DNA from 4 places in the Streptomyces sp. NBC_01116 genome. Region 3 is predicted to be linked to each of the others. Evidence: riboswitches for the same ligand, from Rfam matches in the RefSeq annotation. Region 3 holds a riboswitch; each other region holds the start of a gene.

Region 1 (4,783 bases), 2.8 Mb from region 3:
GGCTGTTTGGTCCGGGTCCGGAGCCAGAAGGAGCGGTCGTCCGGCCTGGTGGTGTTGGCGAAGATCTTGCCGTCGGCGCCCGGTGCGTCCCAGGCCATGCCCATCTCGACCATATGGACGTCGACGCCGGCCTGGGCGAGCCGGAGGGCGGCCACGGAGCCGCCGTAGCCGGTGCCGACGACCAGCACCGGCACCCGGGCCCCGGAGCCGATCGGCGCTGCTGCCGCCCGGACGCCCGCCCACGCCGGTGCGGTGTGCCCGGCGATCGCCGCAGCACCCAGAAGAGAACCTGTTCCAGTGATGAATCTTCGACGCGAGACACCCTCGGTCCCGCTATTCGACTTGCTAGCGTCCCTCATGTGACACCCCTCACTCTCGACAGAGTGGAACAGGTTCTACTGTCGATCGCGTGGTAAGTCACTAGAAACCCGGGGGTAACTTGCCGGCGCCGCCCGGCACACCCGAGGGGCCCCGGACCATCAGGTCCGGGGCCCCTCGGGCTCGGTCGCGAAGGATCAGTAGGCGCCGAAGACGTTGTCGATCGAGCCGTACCGGTCCGCGGCGTAGTTGCACGCGGCCGTGATGTTGGCGACCGGGTCGTAGCTGTCGGTCGAGGTGCCGGGCACGTGGTAGGCCTGGAAGGTCGGGTCGATGACCTGGAGCAGCCCCTTGGACGGGGTGCCCTTGACCGCGTTGGAGTCCCAGTTGTTGATCGCGGCCGGGTTGCCCGAGGACTCACGCATGATGTTGCGGTGGATGCCCTCGTAGGTGCCGGGGATGCCCTGCTCGGCCATGACCGCCAGCGACTCCTTGATCCAGCCGTCGAGGTCGTTCGTGTACGTGACGGCCTTTTCGGCGGCCGGAGCGGCCTTCGCCACGGGGGCGGCGTTGATGCGCTCCGAACGGTCGGCACGGTCCGCCTCTCCGCCGCGGGCGGCGGACGGGGAAGCCTTGGCGGCCTTGCCCGCCTTGTCCTCGGAAGGAGCCTCGGCCTTGGTTCCGAGGGTCAGCTCGATACCGGGGTGAATAAGATCGGGATTCTCTCCGATGATCTTCCGGTTGCCTTCGTACAGCTTCTCCCAGCCGCCGCTGACGGAATACTCGCGGGCGATCTTGGAAAGCGTTTCGCCGGCCGCCACGGAATGCTGGGCGGGCGCGGCCTTCTTGGCGGAATTCGCCTGGGCCGCCGAGGCGGGCGCCACGGCCTGCTGCGGCGCGGCGACGGGGGTGGGAGCCGCGAAGGCGCTGGTGGTGCCGATCACCGGGAGGGCGAGAACGGCTCCACCGGCGGTCACCGCGACGAGGCCGCGGCGCAGCGAGATGGACGGGGAACGACGGTGCTTACCCTGTGCGGGCATGGGGGATTTCCTCTCCGGCGCCTGCGAGGTGAGCTGTCGGGTTCAGACGGGAGATGTCTGGCCGCACGCTCGTGCGACTTCACCCCAAGCCGTTCCGGTTACGGATCGGCGACTTACCTGGGTCCCCCGCTCCTGCCGTACGTGAGTGGGTTTCGGATTCCCGGACGGCGGCAGGATTCGGCGTTCCATCCGGATTGACGGTGACCGTAGGCGAGAAAGGCCGAACAGAACAAGCCCCGCATTCCGGATTCCCCTTTCCATGCAAGATCGAAAGGCGTAATTACCGGGTCGGGCCACCCCGTCACGCCGTCAACTTTGTTCGCACAGAAGGGAACCGATGCTTCCGCTTCCGCGTCCGCGCTCCCGGACGTGACGCTCACCACTCGCTCGCGGTGATGGCGAAAACAAGCTCAAGCAAATGCCCCAGGGTTCACGATAAGCCCTACATCGAGCAGAATTCCCAAAAGAACCAAATCGCCCATACCGTCACACGAAAAAGGGCCAATCGGACACTCTAGGCAGGGGCGACCGAAGGGCCCGCGGGGCGATCGCTTACGGTGTGCGGTGGAGACTAGTAAGCCAACCCTTACCTCCGACGTACGCTGTACCTGCCCGCGTTCGCCCGCCCCGAAGGATCACCACGCCATGACACGCCCCGTCCGCGTCGCCATTGTCGGAGCCGGCCCCGCCGGTATCTACGCTGCGGACGCGCTGCTCAAATCCGAGGTCTGCCAGGACCCGGGGGTCTCCATCGACCTCTTCGAGCGCATGCCCGCGCCCTTCGGTCTGATCCGCTACGGCGTGGCCCCCGACCACCCGCGGATCAAGGGCATCGTCAAGGCCCTGCACCAGGTGCTGGACAAGCCGCAGATCCGTCTCTTCGGAAACGTCAGCTACCCGCACGACATCGGCCTGGACGACCTGCGGTCGTTCTACGACGCGGTGATCTTCTCCACCGGCGCCGAGGCCGACCGGGCGCTCGACGTGCCCGGCATCCAGCTGGAGGGCTCCTACGGCGCGGCCGAGTTCGTCTCCTGGTACGACGGGCACCCCGAGGTCCCGCGCACCTGGCCGCTCACCGCGGAGAAGGTCGCCGTGCTCGGCGTCGGCAACGTCGCCCTGGACGTGGCACGCGTCCTGGCCAAGACGGCGGACGAGCTGCTGCCCACCGAGATCCCGGACAACGTCTACCAGGGCCTCAAGGAGAACAAGGCGCTGGAGGTGCACGTGTTCGGGCGGCGTGGCCCCGCACAGGCCAAGTTCAGCCCGATGGAGCTGCGGGAGCTGGACCACTCCCCCAACATCGAGGTCATCGTCAATCCCGAGGACATCGAGTACGACGAGGGCTCCATCGCGACCCGCCGGGAGAACAAGCAGGCCAACATGGTCGCGCAGACCCTGGAGAACTGGGCGATCCGCGACGTCGGCGACCGCCCGCACAAGCTGTTCCTGCACTTCTTCGAGTCCCCGGTCGAGATCCTCGGCGAGGACGGCAAGGTCGTGGCGCTGCGCACCGAGCGCACCGAGCTGGACGGCACCGGCAACGTCCGGGGCACCGGCCGGTTCACCGACTGGGACATGCAGAGCGTCTACCGTGCCGTCGGCTACTACTCGGAGGAGCTGCCCAAGCTCCCCTTCGACGTGGCCTCCGGCACCGTGCCGCACGAGGCGGGCCGCGTCATCGCCGGCGACGAGCACATGAGCTCGGTCTACGTCACCGGTTGGATCAAGCGCGGTCCGATCGGTCTGATCGGGCACACCAAGGGCGACGCCAACGAGACGGTCGCCTGTCTCCTGGAGGACCGTGCCGCCGGGCGGCTGCCCCAGCCGGCAACGCCCGCTCCGGAGGCCGTCGAGGCCTTCCTGGAAGACCGCGGCGTGCGCTTCACCACCTGGGAGGGCTGGCACAAGCTGGACGCCCACGAGCAGGCGCTGGGCGCGGCCCAGGGCCGTGAGCGGGTCAAGGTCGTGGAGCGCGAGGGCATGCTGGAGGCCTCCGGCGCCTTCGCACCGGCGAAGACCCCGGCCGATGCCTGATCAGCGCCTGATCAATGCCTGATCGACAGTACGGCCGCTAGGGCGTGTTTCGAAAGTCCCGCCTGCTCGGCGACGCCTGGCACGCACGCTCGCCGCGTTGTCGGGATCGCCCCGATACATCCAGTATCGGGGCGACCCTCCGCCTTGCGATCGCACGCACCAGACGCCGCCGAGCCCGCCCTCCGGGCGGACTGCGCTACTTTCGAAACACGCCCTAGGGGGCCGGATCCCGTGCGCCCGCCGTGCGCCCCGGGTCCGGCCCCCTGAACGTGCGCCACAGGTCGGGCCCGGGCACTCCGGCCTCCCGGGGCTTCCGGACCGTCCCGGTCCCCGCCCACCGGGCGGCGAGCAGGAGCGCGATGTCGTCGGGGCGGTCGATGGCCTCCCTGGCCTCTCCGATGACCTGGTCGGCCGTCTCGGCCAGGGGAACCGCACCGATGCGTTCGACGGTGGAGCGCAGCCTCTCGATCCCCTCGTCGATGTCCGTCCCCGGGCGCTCGATCAGCCCGTCCGTGAACAGGGCGAGCATCGCGCCCGGTTCGAGCCGCATCTCCGTGACCGGGTAGGACGCCCGCTCGTCGATCCCGAGCACGATGCCGCCGGGCAGGTCCAGCACCTCCGTCCGGCCGTCGGGCCGCCGCAGCACGGGCTGCGGATGCCCCGCGCGTACGGCGCGGGCCACTCCGGTCACCGGGTCCAGCGCGATGTAGCAGCAGCTCGCGAACTGTCCCGGGTCGAGGTCGATGAGCAGCCGGTTGGTGCCGCTGATCACGTCCTGAGGGTCGTAGTTGGTGAGCGCGAACGCCCTCACCGCGCTGCGCAGTTGGCCCATGGTCGCGGCGGCGGCGACGCCGTGGCCCTGTACGTCGCCGATGATCAGGGCGAGTTCACGACCGGTATCGATGACGTCGTACCAGTCGCCGCCCACGTCCATGCCCTGGGTGCCGGAGAGGTAGCGTCCCAGGGTGTCCACCCCGTCCACCTCGGGCAGTCGGTGCGGCAGCAGGGCGTCCTGGAGTCCGCGGGCGAGGGCCGATTCGCTGTCGTAGCGCTGGGCGCGCTTCAGGGCCTGGGCGATGAGTCCGGCCAGTGCCGTCAGGACCGTACGTTCCTCAGGGCTGAAGCCGCGCGGGCGGTCGAAGCCGAGGATGCAGGAGCCGACGGGCCGCCCCGAGGCGATCAGCGGCAGGAACGCGCGCGCTCCGACGTCCGCGTCGATCGGGATGCCGGGATAGGCTTCGGCCAGGCGCTGCATGGATTCGAAGAACATCGGGCGGCCCGTGGTCAGGGTCTCCACCCCGGGAATGCTGACGTCGAGCTCGACCCCTTCGAAGCGGTCGAGGAAGCCCTTGGGGAACCCGGTCTCCCAGGCCAGATGGAGATGGCCC
Region 2 (4,783 bases), 1.2 Mb from region 3:
GGTGCCGCCCATCACCGCGAACGACACCGGCCGCGTGGTCATCGTGGACCGGCCCGGCGCGGTCCAGACCCAGCTGCTGATCGGCCGCATCGGCGCCGACCGGCACGAGCGCGTGTGGCCCGCCCAGGTGCTCGGCACGTACTGCCTGGGCGGCACCCTCACCTCCCGGCTGGACCGGGTGCTGCGCGAGGAGAAGGGCTACACCTACGGGGTGCGGGCCTTCGCCCAGGTGCTGCGCTCCAGCGGCCCCGACTCGGGCGGCGCGGCCATGCTCGCGATCAGCGGCTCGGTGGACACGGAGTCCACCGGCCCGGCGCTGGACGACCTCTGGAAGGTCCTGCGGACGCTGGCCGCCGAGGGGCTGACCGACGCCGAGCGCGAGACGGCCGTACAGAACCTGGTGGGCGTCGCCCCGCTGAAGTTCGAGACCGCCGCCTCCGTCGCGAGCACGCTGGCCGACCAGGTCGAGCAGCACCTCCCCGACGACTACCAGGCCCACCTCTACGCCCGGCTCGCCGAGACGGGCACCGTGGAGGCGACCGCCGCCGTGGTCAGCGCCTTCCCGGTCGACCGGCTGGTCACGGTCCTCGTGGGGGACGCCGCGCAGATCGAGGAGCCCGTGAAGGCCCTCGGTATCGGAGAGGTGTCCGTCGTCACCGGCTGACGCATCTGCGGCACATCGCCGTGAACAGGACCCCGACGGACGCATGTTCGTCGGGGTCCTCCCTTTTTGCCCGATTAATCCATGACATCCCCCTTTGGGGGAGAGGCTGCCTGTCTGCCCTGTGGGATGTGCGACAAATCCCCTGGTCCGTTTGGCGTGGGGAAGTCGCCCCGCCTAGCGTCGGCTCGGCTGTCCGTCACCCGTATGCCGCAGCCGCGGCGCCGGGCAGTCATCGCCGAGTCCCCGTCAGGCGCGAGCCTGGGGAGCCGGGGACCCACGAAGTCCCTGGGGTGAATCGGAGGCCCGTGCCGCGAACCGGCGCGGGGATCCGTAGGAGACCTTCCTGCTCCGAACCCGTCAGCTAACCCGGTAGGCGAGAAGGAAGGAAAGGATCAGCCCCTCCATGGCGTTCACCCGTGCCACCGGGAAGCACCGTGCCCCGAGCCGCCTCACGCGCCGGAGCGCCCAGGCCGCCGGAATCGCGGCCCTGGCCACCACCGGAGTCCTCGGCTCGCTGGCCTCCCCGGCCCTCGCCGCGGACGCCGAGCCGGCGAAGGCCGCCGACACCGGTCTCACCCAGGCCGTCGCCCTCGACGTGACCCTCGCCGAGCAGATAGACGCGCAGGCCCACGCCCAGAAGCAGCAGGCCGACGCGATCGCCAAGGCGAAGGCCAAGGCCGCCGCGGAGGCCCGCGAGAAGGCCGCCAAGGCCAAGGCGAAGGCGGAGGCCGAGCGCAAGGCCGAGGCCCGCGCCAAGGAGGTCCGCGAGGAGAAGGCCCGTGCCGCCCGCGCCGCCGAGCGCGCCCGGCTGAACGCCTTCCACCTCCCGGTCGCCGGCTCCCACGTCACCACCGGCTACAACACCGGCGGTTCGCTCTGGTCCTCCGGCAGCCACTCCGGGGTGGACTTCCAGGCCGCCTCCGGCAGCTCCGTCGTCGCCGTCGGCGCCGGCACGGTCGTCGAGGCCGGCTGGGGCGGCGCGTACGGCAACAACATCGTGCTCCGGATGACGGACGGCACGTACACCCAGTACGGCCACCTCTCCTCGATCGGCGTCTCCGTCGGCCAGAGCGTCTCCTCCGGCCAGCAGATCGGCCTCTCCGGTTCCACCGGCAACTCCACCGGCCCGCACCTGCACTTCGAGGCCCGCACCAGCCCCGACTACGGCTCCGACATGGACCCCGTCGGCTACCTGCGCTCCCACGGCCTGAACGTCTGACCCGCACCGCGCGACCCCGTCCGAAGGCCCCGGCACCCGTCGGGGCCTTCGGCGATTTCGGCCCGGAGATATTCATGGATTCCGGCCTGCCATCGGAAATTCCGGCGGATTGCCCTAGAGTCACGGAACAGACGTCGGGCGGCCGCGTTCCGCGGGGATCAAGGCGGAGGTTCGGATATGCGCATTCCCGCGCATTCGGTATGCACGGCCATCCGTGACGACATCGTCTCCGGTGTCTTCGAGCGCGGCGGCCGCCTCACCGAGGAGTTGCTGGCGCGCCGCTACGGGGTCTCCCGCGTCCCGGTCCGCGAGGCCCTGCGCACGCTGGAGTCCGAGGGCTTCGTGGTCACCCGCAGACACGCCGGCGCCTGTGTCGCCGAGCCCACCGCGCAGGAGGCGGCCGACCTCCTGGAGATGCGGACGCTCCTGGAGCCTCTGGGTGCGGCACGCGCCGCGCAGCGCCGCACGGAAGCCCACCTCAAGGTGCTCCGGGGCCTGGTCAGGCTGGGTCAGGAGCGGGCCCGCCGGGGCGAGGGCGAGGATCTGCGCTCACTGGGCGGCTGGTTCCACGAGACCCTCGCCCAGGCCTCCGGCAGCCCCGGACTCATCGCGCTGCTCACCCAGCTCCGCCACAAGATCGCCTGGATGTACGCGGTCGAGCAGCCGGCCCGCCCGGTCGACGCCTGGGCCGAGCGCGGCGCGATCGTGGACGCCGTGGCGCGCGGCGACGCGGAGCGGGCGAGGGCGCTGACCGCCCAGTACGCGGAACGCGCCGGCGGGGCCCACCGGCTGCGCCGCCCGTACCCGCCGGGGCGGCGCACCGCGCCGACCGCCCGTGTGAGCACTTCGCAACATGACGTAAACACCGCGGGTGTCCGCCATTAACAGAAGGGCCGTATACAAAGGGAAGTAATTGCGGGGCATTGTTTGTGCTGCCCGAATTCTCGATGCGCTGCTCTTTATCGAAAGCGAAAGAGCCGTGATCCCCCGAGGGGTTCACGGCTCTCGCACCTGTCGAATCCGGCCGGGCCGGTTCGCGTCGGTTCAGACGGTCTCGGGGAGTTCTTCCAGGCCCTCGGCGACCAGCTTCGCGAGCCGGTCCAGAGCGGCCTCGGCGTCGTCCGCGTCGGACGCGAGCACGATCTCCTCGCCGCCCTGCGCGCCCAGACCGAGCACGGCGAGCATGGAGGCGGCGTTCACCGGGTTGCCGTCGGCCTTGGCGATCGTCACGGGGACGCCGGAAGCCGTGGCGGCACGGACGAAGATGGAAGCGGGGCGGGCGTGCAGGCCCTCGGCCCAACCGACGTTTACGCGGCGCTCAGCCATGGTTCTGCCCTTCACATATCAACGGTTGTCTAGACCAGTCTCTCATGCAGTGCGTGGTGCTGTGCCCGGCCTCCTGTCCGGTCCCGTACTCCAGCGGCCCAGGTCCGGGCCCCCTCGGACTGCCCGGGCACCGATCCCTCCGCGACCGGGATCCCCGCCGTAGGCTTTGCCCATGGAGCCCACGCCGGAGCAGAGTCCGCATCACGCGTACCCCGACCACTGGGAAGCGGACGTGGTGCTCCGCGACGGGGGCACCGCGCGCATCAGACCGATCACCACGGACGACGCCGAGCGACTGGTCAGCTTCTACGAGCAGGTGTCCGACGAGTCGAAGTACTACCGGTTCTTCGCCCCGTATCCGCGCCTATCCGACCGGGACGTGCACCGCTTCACCCATCACGACTACGTCGACCGGGTGGGACTGGCCGTCACGATCGGCGGCGAGTTCATCGGAACGGTCCGCTACGACCGCATCGACGACCGGGGCCGCCCCGCCTCCGCGCCCGCCGACGAGGCCGAGGTCGCCTTCCTCGTCCAGGACGCCCACCAGGGCCGGGGCGTCGCCTCGGCGCTGCTCGAACACATCGCTGCGGTCGCCCGCGAGCGCGGCATCCGGCGCTTCGCCGCCGAGGTGCTCCCCGCCAACAACAAGATGATCAAGGTGTTCCGGGACGGCGGCTACACCCAGCGCCGCAGCTTCGAGGACGGCTCCGTCCACCTCACCCTCGACCTCGAACCCACCGAGAAGTCGCTCGCCGTCCAGCGCGGCCGCGAACAGCGCGCCGAGGCCCGCTCGGTGCAGCGTCTGCTCGCCCCCGGCTCGGTCGCGGTCATCGGCACCGGCCGCACCCCCGGCGGCGTGGGCCGTACCGTCCTGCGCAACCTCCTCTCCTCCGGCTACACCGGCCGCACGTACGCGGTGAACCGCGCCTTCGACGAGGGTCTGGCCACCCTCGACGGCGTCCCCGCCCACCGCTCGCTCGGCGAGATCGACGAGCAGGTCGACCTCGCGGTCATCGCCGTCCCCGCCCACCGGGTCCCCGAAGCCGTCGCCGACTGCGGGGAGCACGGCGTCCAGGGGCTGGTCGTCCTTTCCGCCGGATACGCCGAGCGGGGCGCCGAGGGCCGCGGACTCCAGCGCGAGCTGGTCCGCCAGGCCCGCTCGTACGGCATGCGGATCATCGGCCCGAACGCCTTCGGCGTCATCAACACCGCCGAGTCCGTCCGGCTGAACGCCTCGCTCGCCCCCGAGTCGCCCGCCCGTGGCCGGATCGGCCTGTTCACCCAGTCCGGCGCGATCGGCATCGCCCTGCTCTCCGGCCTCCACCGGCGCGGCGCGGGCCTGTCCTCCTTCATCTCGGCGGGCAACCGGGCCGACGTCTCCGGCAACGACTTCCTCCAGTACTCCTTCGAGGACCCGGACACCGACGTCGCCCTGCTCTACCTCGAATCGCTCGGCAACCCCCGCAAGTTCACCCGCCTCGCCCGCCGCACCGCCGCCGTGAAGCCCGTCGTCGTGGTCAAGGGGGCCCGGCACAGCGGCTCCACCCCGCCCGGCCACGCCGTCCCGGTCA
Region 3 (4,783 bases):
CGCCGCCGAAGCCGCGGTGCTGGACGCGGGCGGCCTCGGTGAACTCCGCCTCGGTGACCGGTGTGCCGATGCGCAGCCCGTCCACCGGCTTCGGCGGCCGAAGGTCCTCGCGGCCGCAGGCGAGCAGCGGGGCGCGGTTCTCCACGGTGAAACCGTAGGCCAGCAGGGCCGGTTCGACGGCCGGTGCCCAGGCGGGCAGGAACTCCAGGCGAGGAAGCCGTCCGTGCTTCCCGAAGGCGTCGACCAAGGCGGCCACGTCGTCCGCCGTGGGTTCCGCGCCCCGGTTGGGGATGGCGTAGTTGGCGTACTTCAGCTCCCAGCCCGGGTTGTGCCGGACGGTGAACGGGCCCACCCGGTAGTGATCCGGGGAGCCCAGCGCGAGTGCCCGGGCGTAGTCCTGGACGGCGTTCGCCATCGACGTCATACGGGAGTTCCTCCGGCGGGGGTCGGGACCGGCCGCAGGTTCCGGTTCTCGGTTGTCGGCCGGTGTCCGTACTACCTGGGGATCCCGCGTGTTGTCCAGGCTTCCTGTCGGGTCCTGGTCCGGGTGAACCGCCAACGGTGAGTTGAGTGCGCTTTCGGCCAAGAGGTGCGGAGGCGAGCTCCTCCGAACAACTGTCCTGCTTCGGGTCCGGTACCACGACCCCGCGGCTGCCGTCGGTGCTGGCCATGTCATGCGCGGCGGCCTGTGTGGCGGTCATCGCCCGTCGGTTGGCCGGGCAGTCGGCCTGACGGCGGGGCTGGCGTTCGGCCTGCTTCCGGCTGTGGCCGTGGCCTTGGCCTTGGCCGACGGCGCCGATGGGCGGCATACGGTGGCACGGTGCTGCTGTGCGCGCTGCTGAACCGGCTCTCCCTGCTGATTCTTGTCGGCGGTGCGGGACGAGGCGAAGCTGTCGGCGCTGCGGGCGTCCTGCACGGTGGTGGCGGATCGGCAGGTTCTCGGACGACGAGTGACGGTGTACGAGCGGCGCTCGTAACGTGTCACATGGGCGTACCGGGCATCTCTGTTCGGAACCGGCACCCGCCCGGCGGACTATGCCACCCGGGTCGCTCCGGCGAAAGGCATCTGATCGACGGGCGCGATGCGGACCGGTGCTCCGGGGCGCGGGGCGTGGATCATCTGGCCGCCGCCGATGTAGAGGCCGACATGGCTGATCCCGGAGTAGAAGAACACCAGGTCGCCGGGGGCCAGTTCGGAGCGGGGGACCCGGGCCCCGGCGTTGATCTGGGTGTAGGTGGTGCGCGGCAGGCTCACGCCCGCCGCCTTCCAGGCCGCCTGGGTCAGGCCCGAGCAGTCGAAGGCGTTCGGGCCCGTCGCGCCCCAGACGTACGGCTTCCCGATCGCGCCGTGCGCGAAGGCGATGGCCCGGGCGGCGCGGGAGCCGGCGGTTGGGGCCTGAGCGCCGCGAACGGCCGAGCGGTCGGCGTGGGCCGGGCCGCCGCCGTGCCGGGCGTCGGCGCCGCGTTCGTACGCGGCGCGCTCGTCGGCGGTCAGGGTGTCCAGCAGCCTGCGGGCGTCGGCCAGCTTGGCGCGGATCGCGGTGCGGTGTTCGCGCAGCTCGGCGCGGCGGGCCGCGAGGCGTTCGGTCTCCCGGTCGGCGCGGGCCTTGACGCGGGTGATCTGGGAGACCTGCCGCCGGATGCCGTGCAGCAGGCCGCTCTGCCGGTCGCCCGCCCGGTCGAGGTAGGAGGCGCGTTGCAGAAAGGCGTCGGGGTCGGAGGAGAGCGCCAGTTGCAGGGCCGGGTCCAGGGTGCCGCTGCGGTACTGCGCGGTGGCCAGTGAACCGAGGGCGTGCCGGGCGGTGTTGAGGCGGGCGGTGCGGCGGGCGGCCTCGTCGGTCAGGGCGTCGACGGTGCGGGTGGCGGTGGCCGCCTTCTCCTTCGCCCCGTTGTACTTCTCGGTGGCGACCTCGGCGTCGTGGTACAGCCGGTCGGCCTTCGCCCTGACCTGCGTGGCGGTGGGGGCCGGTTCGGCGGGGGCCGCGCCCGCTCCGGTGACCGAGCCGGCGGTGGCCGCCCCGGCGAGCGCCAGGGTGGCGGCGGTGCGGGCAGCAGAGCCGGTGAGCGGGCGCTGCTTGGGTTTTCGGTGGGCTGACCTGCGGTGCGCTGCCACGGGGGCGGCATCCTTCCTGCCGGCTGCCCGCCGGGGGATACCGGCGGGTCCGTGAAGGACGCTAATCCTGGTGGCGGGAAAAGAGTCGCCATGACTGCTATTGCCCCGATGTGACCTTTCCGTGGCCTTGGTTGATCACTGATACCTCCGTGCATCGGGGCAATGCGTGACAATGCGGTCAATTCCGGAGGAGGTGCGCAAGGAAGGCTTGCCTCACTGAAAGGTAAAACCTTGGCCATGGTTAGGCTCCGGAGCCATGGACGTACTCATCAATGTCTTCGTCGCCCTGCACATCATCGGCATCGCCTCCCTGCTGGGCGGCTTCCTGACGCAGATGAAGGCCATGGGAGCGGGCACCGCCCGCTTCACCCCCGCCATGCTGCACGGCGCGCTGACCATGCTCGTCACCGGCGTCGCCCTGGTCGGACTCAACCAGGCCGACGACCAGGCCGTGAACAACGTCAAGATCGGCATCAAGCTCGCGCTGCTGGTCGTGATCCTCGCCCTCGTCTACGTCAAGCGGGACGACGAGACGGTGGACAAGGGCGCGTTCGCCGCCGTCGGCGGACTGACGGCCGCCAACATCTTCATCGCCACTGTCTGGACCTGAGACGTTCCGGGGGCGGCCGCCGGGAAGCCGCCCCCCGGACGCGCACTACGCCGGGCGCACGCTTCCGTAGATCGGCATGGAGTAGATCGACTCCTCGCGCACGTTCGCACCCGGCTTCGGTGCGTGGATCATCATCCCGTCGCCCTTGTAGACGCCCACATGGCTGATGTCGTCGTAGAAGAAGACCAGGTCGCCCGGCTTCAGGTCGGACGTGGCGACCCGGGTCCCGACCTCCACCTGGTCCCAGGTCGTCCGGGGCAGGGTCACGCCCGCCTCCCGCCACGCCGCCTGCGTCAGCCCCGAGCAGTCGTAACTGGAGGGGCCCGACGCGCCCCACACGTACGGCTTCCCGATCTGCGCGCGGGCGAAGGCCAGCACCTTCTCCGCCTTGGCGGCATAGCCGCTGCCCGTACCGGAACCGGTGCCGGAGCCGGGGTCCGTGCCCGTACCGGAACCGGAACCCGTGCCCGAGCCGCCGCCGGGCTCCTTCGCGGCCTCCTCGCGGGCCTTCTCCTCGGCCTCGGCCCTCTCCTTCGCCTCGGCGGCCTGCCGGGCGGCCAGCCTGGCCGCCTTCTCCTTCGCCTCGGCCTCCTGCCGGCGCTCCAGCTCCGCCAGCCGCGCCTTCTCCTCGGCGGTCAGCCTCGACAGCAGGCCCCGGGCCTCGGTGAGCTTGGTCTGCACGTCCTTCTTGCTGGAGGCGAGCGTGGCCTGCGTCTCGGTGAGGGTCTCCAGGCTCTTCACCGCCTCCGCGCGCTTCTTCGCCGCCGAGGCCTGCTGCGTACGGAAATCGGAGACGGCCTTCTGCTGCCGCTCCGTCGCCCGGTCCATCAGCCGGCTCTGGTCGAAGTACCCCTGCGGGTCGTCCGCCAGGAAGAACGTCGCCGTGGGCGCGATGCCGCCGCTGCGGTACTGGGCCGCCGCGTAGGAGCCCAGCGCCCTGCGTGCCTCGTTGATCTTCTCGGTCCGCTTCGCCACGTCGGAGAGCAGCGTGTCGACCTTCGTCCGCTGGGACGCGGAGGCGGCCTTGGCCCGGTTGTACTCCTGGGTCGCGGTGCCCGCCTGCCGGTACAGGGCGTCGACCTTCTGCTGGACTTCCTCGATGGCGGGCTTCGGCTCCGCGGGCGCGGCCGTGGCGCTCTGCGTGGAGAGCAGCGTCACGGAGGCCAGCGCGGCCGTCGTCAGACCGACGGCGGGGGTGGTGGTGCGCACCTTCGTGCGCGGCTTGCGATGCGATGCCAAGACCGGCATCTCCTTCCGTGGACCGCCTACCGGGTTAGCTGTCGGGTTCGGACGGAACGGAAGGCTGTCCTACGGTCCGGATGCGAGGGCACGGACCGATTCACCCCGGTGCTGCGTGTGGGTCCCCGGTTCCGGACTGCCCGGGTGGCAGGACGGATTCGGCGGAGGCGCCCGTCGGGCGTGGTTCGCCCCAGGGAGGTACGGGTCACCTGACCGAGCACGCTAGCCAACCGGCCCCGCCGCTGGGAAGGACGATGAGCGATATGCCCGATACATTTTCGTGACCTTTCCGGATCGGGGCTCCGGCACCCCCTCCGACCGGGCGATCCTTCACGGAACGTCGACGTCCGGTCCCCGTGCGTACGGGTGACGGTGGGGTGCGGGCGGCCCCTTCCCGCCTTCGGCGGAGAGTTGTCAGTCCGGCCGCCTAGACTCGGGAGGCGATGAGCAGCCTCTTTGACGACAGTTTCCTGACCGGCCTCCAGCCCGCGGAGGACGGCCCCCCGCCGCCTCCCGAGGACCACGCGCCCGAAGCGGTGCCGGAGGACCTCTTCGAGGGCGTCTACGACGCGCCCCCGCCGCCCCGGGACGGGTATTACCGGGACGGCCACCCGCGCCCGGCGATCGACTCCGCCGCGCTGCTCGACGGGCTGAACACCGAGCAGCGCGCCGCCGTCGTGCACGCCGGTTCCCCGCTGCTCATCGTCGCCGGGGCAGGCTCCGGCAAGACCCGGGTCCTCACCCACCGCATCGCCCATCTGCTGGCCGAGCGCGGGACGCACCCCGGGCAGATCCTCGCGATCACCTTCACCAACAAGGCC
Region 4 (4,783 bases), 4.3 Mb from region 3:
GCCCGCGATGGAGGAGCCGATGCGGGGCCAGCCGTCCGACCTGGAGATCCACGCGCGCGAACTGGTGCGCACCCGCGAGATGTTCGCGGCCATGCTGGTCCGGGACACGGGCCGGACCGCGGAGCAGGTCACCGCCGACATCGAGCGCGACACCATCCTCGACGCCGAGGCCGCCCTCGCCTACGGGCTGGTCGACCACGTCGTGGAGAACCGCTGACTCTCCCGGCCGCCGTACGACGCGAGGTGAAACGCCGATGGAGCCAACCGATTTCCCACCCTTGCCCGCACTGACCCGCGCCGAGGGCGAGCTCGTCGACTGCTACCTGGCCGTGCTCGACCAGGTGGGCCGGATCAATCCGGCCCGCGGCAGCGACACCTACAGCGCGCTGCGGGCCGCCCAGGCCCTGGCCTCCCGGGCCGCGGCCCTGCGCGACGCCCTGGCCCTGATGCACGAGCGCGGCGAGTCGCGGATCCACGCCGCCACCCTGGCGCGGGCCCTGCGCGTCCTCGACGGGGAGCGCAGGGCGGGCCGGGTCGCGATGCCACCGCCCGTGAACTGACCGGCCCCGCGCACGGGGAGCGCCATACGGGAGCGGACCGGTCGGAGCCGCGCACGACACGCCCGGTCCCGGGACCGATTCTCCTCGCTCGTTCGGCGTAGACGATCACCCGCACGAGCGACGGCTCAACTTGCGTTCGGCGCGCGTTCCGTACTCGAAAAGCACGCTTTCGTCGCTGGTACGAGGGTGTGCGCCCGGCTCGCCGACGAGCGCGAATCCGACCTGTCCACCTGAATGGATCAGTGGTGAGGAGACTCACAAACCGCCGTTTCAGCTCGGAAATCCGGCACCGGGTGAGTCAAGATCCCTGGGACGACAAGCCCCCGCCACCGCGGCGGGGCGGTCCGGGCGGACGCCGAGTCCTGCCGCCGCCCGGATGACTGGTCGACAGGAGTGGATCGGCAGGAGTGGAGGACCCGAGCACAACGGGCCGACCGGGAGACCGGGAAGCCCTCGGGGTGAAGCCGCGTCAGCGGCCGGGCAACTTCGCCAGCCCGAACCCGACAGGTCATCCTTCACAGGCGGCTGACGAAGGGTTGCGCATGTCTGCGCAGGTTCATGTCCCGTCCCTGTTCGCCCGGGTCGGCACGGCCTCGGTACTCACCCTGGCCGTGACGTCCTCGATGCTGGCGCCCGGTCTGGTGAGCGACGCCGAGGCCGCCGGCCACGCGACGAAGGCGCTGAAGGTCGCCGCGTCGAAGAAGGGGGCTCCCTACAAGTACGGAGCGGCCGGTCCCAGCCGCTTCGACTGTTCGGGGCTGACGGCCTACTCGTTCAAGAAGGCCGGCAAGAAGCTCCCCCGCACGGCACAGCAGCAGTACAACAAGACCCGCCACATCGGGAAGTCGCAGCGCAAACGCGGCGACCTCGTCTTCTTCCATTCGGGGCGCAGCGTCTACCACGTGGGCATCTACGCCGGGGCCGGGAAGATCTGGCACTCCCCCAAATCGGGGGACGTGGTGCGACTGGCCAAAATCTGGTCCAAGAGCGTCTGGTACGGACGGGTCCGCTGACCCACCGACCGGACGCTCTTTCCGTGCGGGCGGCCCGGCCCTGCCTCGGGGCCGCCCACCACGCCCACCACGCCCTCAGCGCAGCAGGGGGCCGGTGACCAGCGCCAGTCCCAGACCGGTGAGCGCCACCCCGCTGCCGCCCTCGATGGCGCGGGCGGTACGCGGGCGGCGCAGCCACCGGCCCAGCCGGTCCACGAGCAGGGCGACGGCCGGGAACCAGATCAGCGCCAGCACCACCACCAGGGCCGCGAGCAGCAGGGTCCTGGGCAGCGGCGGCTGACCGTGGGGCACGAACTGCGGCAGCAGGCTGAGGAAGAGGACCGGGGCCTTCGGGTTGAGCGCGTTGGTCAGGAACCCCTGGCGCAGCGCGCGTCCGAACTCCCTGGGCACGGGCCGCCCCGGATCGCCCTCCCGTGTGCCGGAGGGCGATCCGGAGCTGTCCGGCGAGGGCCGGCGGCGGATCGCGTACAACGCGCTGATCCCGAGCCAGAGCACGTACACGCCGCCGAGCAGCTGGACGGTGCGGAAGAGCACCGGCATGGTCACCAGCACCGCGGCGAGCCCGGCGACCGCCAGCGCGGTGTGCACCAGCAGCCCTCCGGCGACGCCGAGCGCGGTGGCCAGGCCGGCGGTGCGCGATGCCAGGGCGTTGCGTACGACGACGGTGAAATCGGCGCCGGGCAGCGCGACCATGCCGGCGGCGACCCCGGTGAAGGCGATCAGTTGTGCGTCCATGGGTCCACCTTGGACCGACGCAGCCTTTAGCGTGTACTTGCAATCTTCTGGGTCTGCCTAAAGGAACGCTTTCATGTACGACCCGACACGGCTCGCGGCCCTCGTGGCGGTCGCGGAGGCCGGATCGATCACCCGGGCCGCCGCCCGCCTGGGCTACACCGCGCCCGCGCTCTCCCAGCAGCTGGCCAAACTGGAGCGGGAGGCCGGGGCGGCGCTGCTGGTGCGCCACCACCGCGGGGCGCGGCTGACGGCGGCGGGCGAGCTGCTGGCGGGCCGGGCCCGGCGGGTCCTGGACGAGCTGGACCAGGCGCGGCACGAGCTGGCGCGACTGGCCGGGCTCTCGGGCGGCAGACTGCGGGTGGGCACGTTCACAACGGCCGGGATCCATCTGCTGCCGCCGGTCCTGAGCGCGTTCCGGCGGGCCCATCCGGACGTCGAGCTGGCCGTCGCCGACTACGAACCGCCCGGCGGGATCGCGGCGGTGGTCGCGGGCGAGGTGGACCTCGCCCTGACCCACGCGTACGAACCGGCGGCGGCCGAGCCCCCGTCGGCGGGCGTTCTCGTCGAACCCCTGCTGGTCGAGGAGCTGGTGCTGGTCACCTCGGTGGGCCATCGGCTCTCCGAGGGCACCGGGCGGCTTCCGGTCGGCGAGCTGGCGGGGCGGCCGCTGATCAGCAGCGCGCCCTCCCATCCGCCCCGGCGCGGGGTCGAGAACGCGCTCGCCGAGGCCGGGGCGACGCCCGCCGTGGTCTGCGAGTCGCCCGGATACGCGCTGGTGTGCGCGCTGGTCAGCGCGGGTCTCGGGGTGGCGGTGGTGCCGGAGATGGTCGCCTCGATGGCGGCGGCCCCGCTGTCGGTCCGGCGGCTGGAGCCCGCTTCGTTCCGCCGGACCATCTCGGTCGTGCACCGGGGCGACCGGTCGACCGCCGCGGCGGCGACGCTGCTCGCGCTGCTGCGCGGCGGCTTCGGCCGCGGGAGCACGGCTCCGGCCCGATGAGCTTCACCGCGGGGTCAGCCCTGGACCGGGACGACCCAGGGGAGGGCGATCCAGACCGTCTTGCCGCCCTCGGCGGTCGGGGTCACCTGGACCCGCCCACCACGCTCCTTGGCCAGCGCCCGGATGATGACCATGCCGCGGCCGTTGTCCTGCCGTACGGCGGCGGGCAACCGCTGGGGCCAGCGGGGGTGACTGTCCGTGACGCCGAGGTACAGCTCCTCGTCGCGTTCGAGGCGCAGGTCCACGGTGAAGGTGGGCGACTGGCCGAACGTGTGCTGGACCGCGTTGGTGGCCAGCTCCGAGACGATCAGCCGGATGGTGTCGGCGAAGTCGGTGTCCTCGGACAGGCCCCACTGGACCAGGGTCCTGGCGACATGTCTGCGGGCCGATGAGACCGAGACCGGATCGGTCGGCAGCGTGACGGTTGCTTCCTGATGGTCTGCCATGGCGACGCCGTCCCTTTCCCGCCCTGGCCGACCGGCGGCCGGCCAGGATTGTGCTTCGCGCCAGATTGCCATTGATGCAGCTCCCTGTAACGACGTTCGGCCAAGATATGCATATATCTGTCGCTCGAAGCGGTGAATTCGGGACCCGTGCGGCGTGGACGGGCGGCACACTGACCCCTCTGCGGGCCGGCTCCGGTGACGGACCGGCCCTTCCCGACAGCAGAAGGAGACCGGCATGCTGCACGGCCCCGTCGTCCGACGCCGCAAGCTCGGTGAGGAGCTGCGGAGTCTGCGCCACACCTCCGGGCTGACCAGCCGGGACGCGGCGCGGCTGCTCGGCTGGCACCAGTCGAAGGTGAGCCGCATCGAGACGGGCGCGAGCGGGGTGACGCCCGCCGACGTGGCACGGCTGCTGGACGTCTACGCGGTGCGCGACACCCAGCTGCGCTCCCTGCTCGAAGTCCTCGCGGGGTCGGCGGGCGGCGGCGGTTCGGGCTGGTGGCACGCCTACCGGGGGTTGATCCCGCCGCAGTACCGCGATTTCATCAGCCTGGAGTCGCAGGCCAGTACGGTCCGGACGCTGGAGACCTCGGTGGTGCCGGGACTGCTCCAGACCGCGGGATACGCGCGGGCCGTGACCCGTGCCTCGCTGGACGGGTTACCGGACGGCAGGCTCGACTCCCTGGTCGAGGTCCGGTTGACCCGCCAGCGGGTGCTGCGCGGGAGTCCGCCGCTGCGCTTCACCGCCGTGCTGGACGAGGCGGTGCTCCACCGTGAGGTGGGTGGACCGGAGGTGATGGGGGACCAACTGCATCACCTGACCCAGGTTGCTCAACTGCCGCATGTGCAGCTTCAGTTACTGCCGTTCTCGGTGGGTGGATACGTCGGACTCACGGGCCCTTTTGTTATCTTCTCCTTTCCGAACATTTCTGATCTGGATGTGGTCGTTCTTGACCACTTGACGAGTAGCCTCTATCTGGAACGGAAAGAAGACCTTGACGCGTACAGCTCGGCCTTCCGTTCCTTGCAGGC

What was found. Region 3 has a riboswitch for cyclic di-AMP ahead of OG245_RS23530 (NlpC/P60 family protein). Riboswitches for the same ligand answer to the same signal wherever they lie in the genome.
Region 1: another riboswitch for cyclic di-AMP. It lies ahead of OG245_RS35525 (transglycosylase SLT domain-containing protein); the one in region 3 lies ahead of OG245_RS23530 (NlpC/P60 family protein).
Region 2: another riboswitch for cyclic di-AMP. It lies ahead of OG245_RS28945 (M23 family metallopeptidase); the one in region 3 lies ahead of OG245_RS23530 (NlpC/P60 family protein).
Region 4: another riboswitch for cyclic di-AMP. It lies ahead of OG245_RS04340 (C40 family peptidase); the one in region 3 lies ahead of OG245_RS23530 (NlpC/P60 family protein).

Annotation. Positions count from the first base shown of each region.
Region 1 is NZ_CP108644.1:8,107,238-8,112,020, reverse strand. It holds gene OG245_RS35530 (GMC oxidoreductase) at 1-359, opposite strand, end outside; gene OG245_RS35525 (transglycosylase SLT domain-containing protein) at 516-1,358, opposite strand; cyclic di-AMP (ydaO/yuaA leader) riboswitch at 1,364-1,551, opposite strand; gene OG245_RS35520 (FAD-dependent oxidoreductase) at 2,004-3,395, shown strand; gene OG245_RS35515 (SpoIIE family protein phosphatase) at 3,610-4,783, opposite strand, start outside.
Region 2 is NZ_CP108644.1:6,559,583-6,564,365, forward strand. It holds gene OG245_RS28940 (M16 family metallopeptidase) at 1-664, shown strand, start outside; cyclic di-AMP (ydaO/yuaA leader) riboswitch at 888-1,054, shown strand; gene OG245_RS28945 (M23 family metallopeptidase) at 1,068-1,883, shown strand; gene OG245_RS28950 (GntR family transcriptional regulator) at 2,061-2,768, shown strand; gene OG245_RS28955 (HPr family phosphocarrier protein) at 2,928-3,209, opposite strand; gene OG245_RS28960 (GNAT family N-acetyltransferase) at 3,382-4,783, shown strand, end outside.
Region 3 is NZ_CP108644.1:5,317,248-5,322,030, forward strand. It holds gene OG245_RS23515 (GNAT family N-acetyltransferase) at 1-424, opposite strand, end outside; gene OG245_RS23520 (NlpC/P60 family protein) at 1,034-2,113, opposite strand; gene OG245_RS23525 (hypothetical protein) at 2,370-2,723, shown strand; gene OG245_RS23530 (NlpC/P60 family protein) at 2,769-3,971, opposite strand; cyclic di-AMP (ydaO/yuaA leader) riboswitch at 3,970-4,136, opposite strand; gene pcrA (DNA helicase PcrA) at 4,406-4,783, shown strand, end outside.
Region 4 is NZ_CP108644.1:1,052,954-1,057,736, forward strand. It holds gene OG245_RS04330 (ATP-dependent Clp protease proteolytic subunit) at 1-217, shown strand, start outside; gene OG245_RS04335 (hypothetical protein) at 255-560, shown strand; cyclic di-AMP (ydaO/yuaA leader) riboswitch at 914-1,099, shown strand; gene OG245_RS04340 (C40 family peptidase) at 1,103-1,573, shown strand; gene OG245_RS04345 (LysE family translocator) at 1,649-2,308, opposite strand; gene OG245_RS04350 (LysR family transcriptional regulator) at 2,382-3,305, shown strand; gene OG245_RS04355 (ATP-binding protein) at 3,320-3,751, opposite strand; gene OG245_RS04360 (helix-turn-helix domain-containing protein) at 3,987-4,783, shown strand, end outside.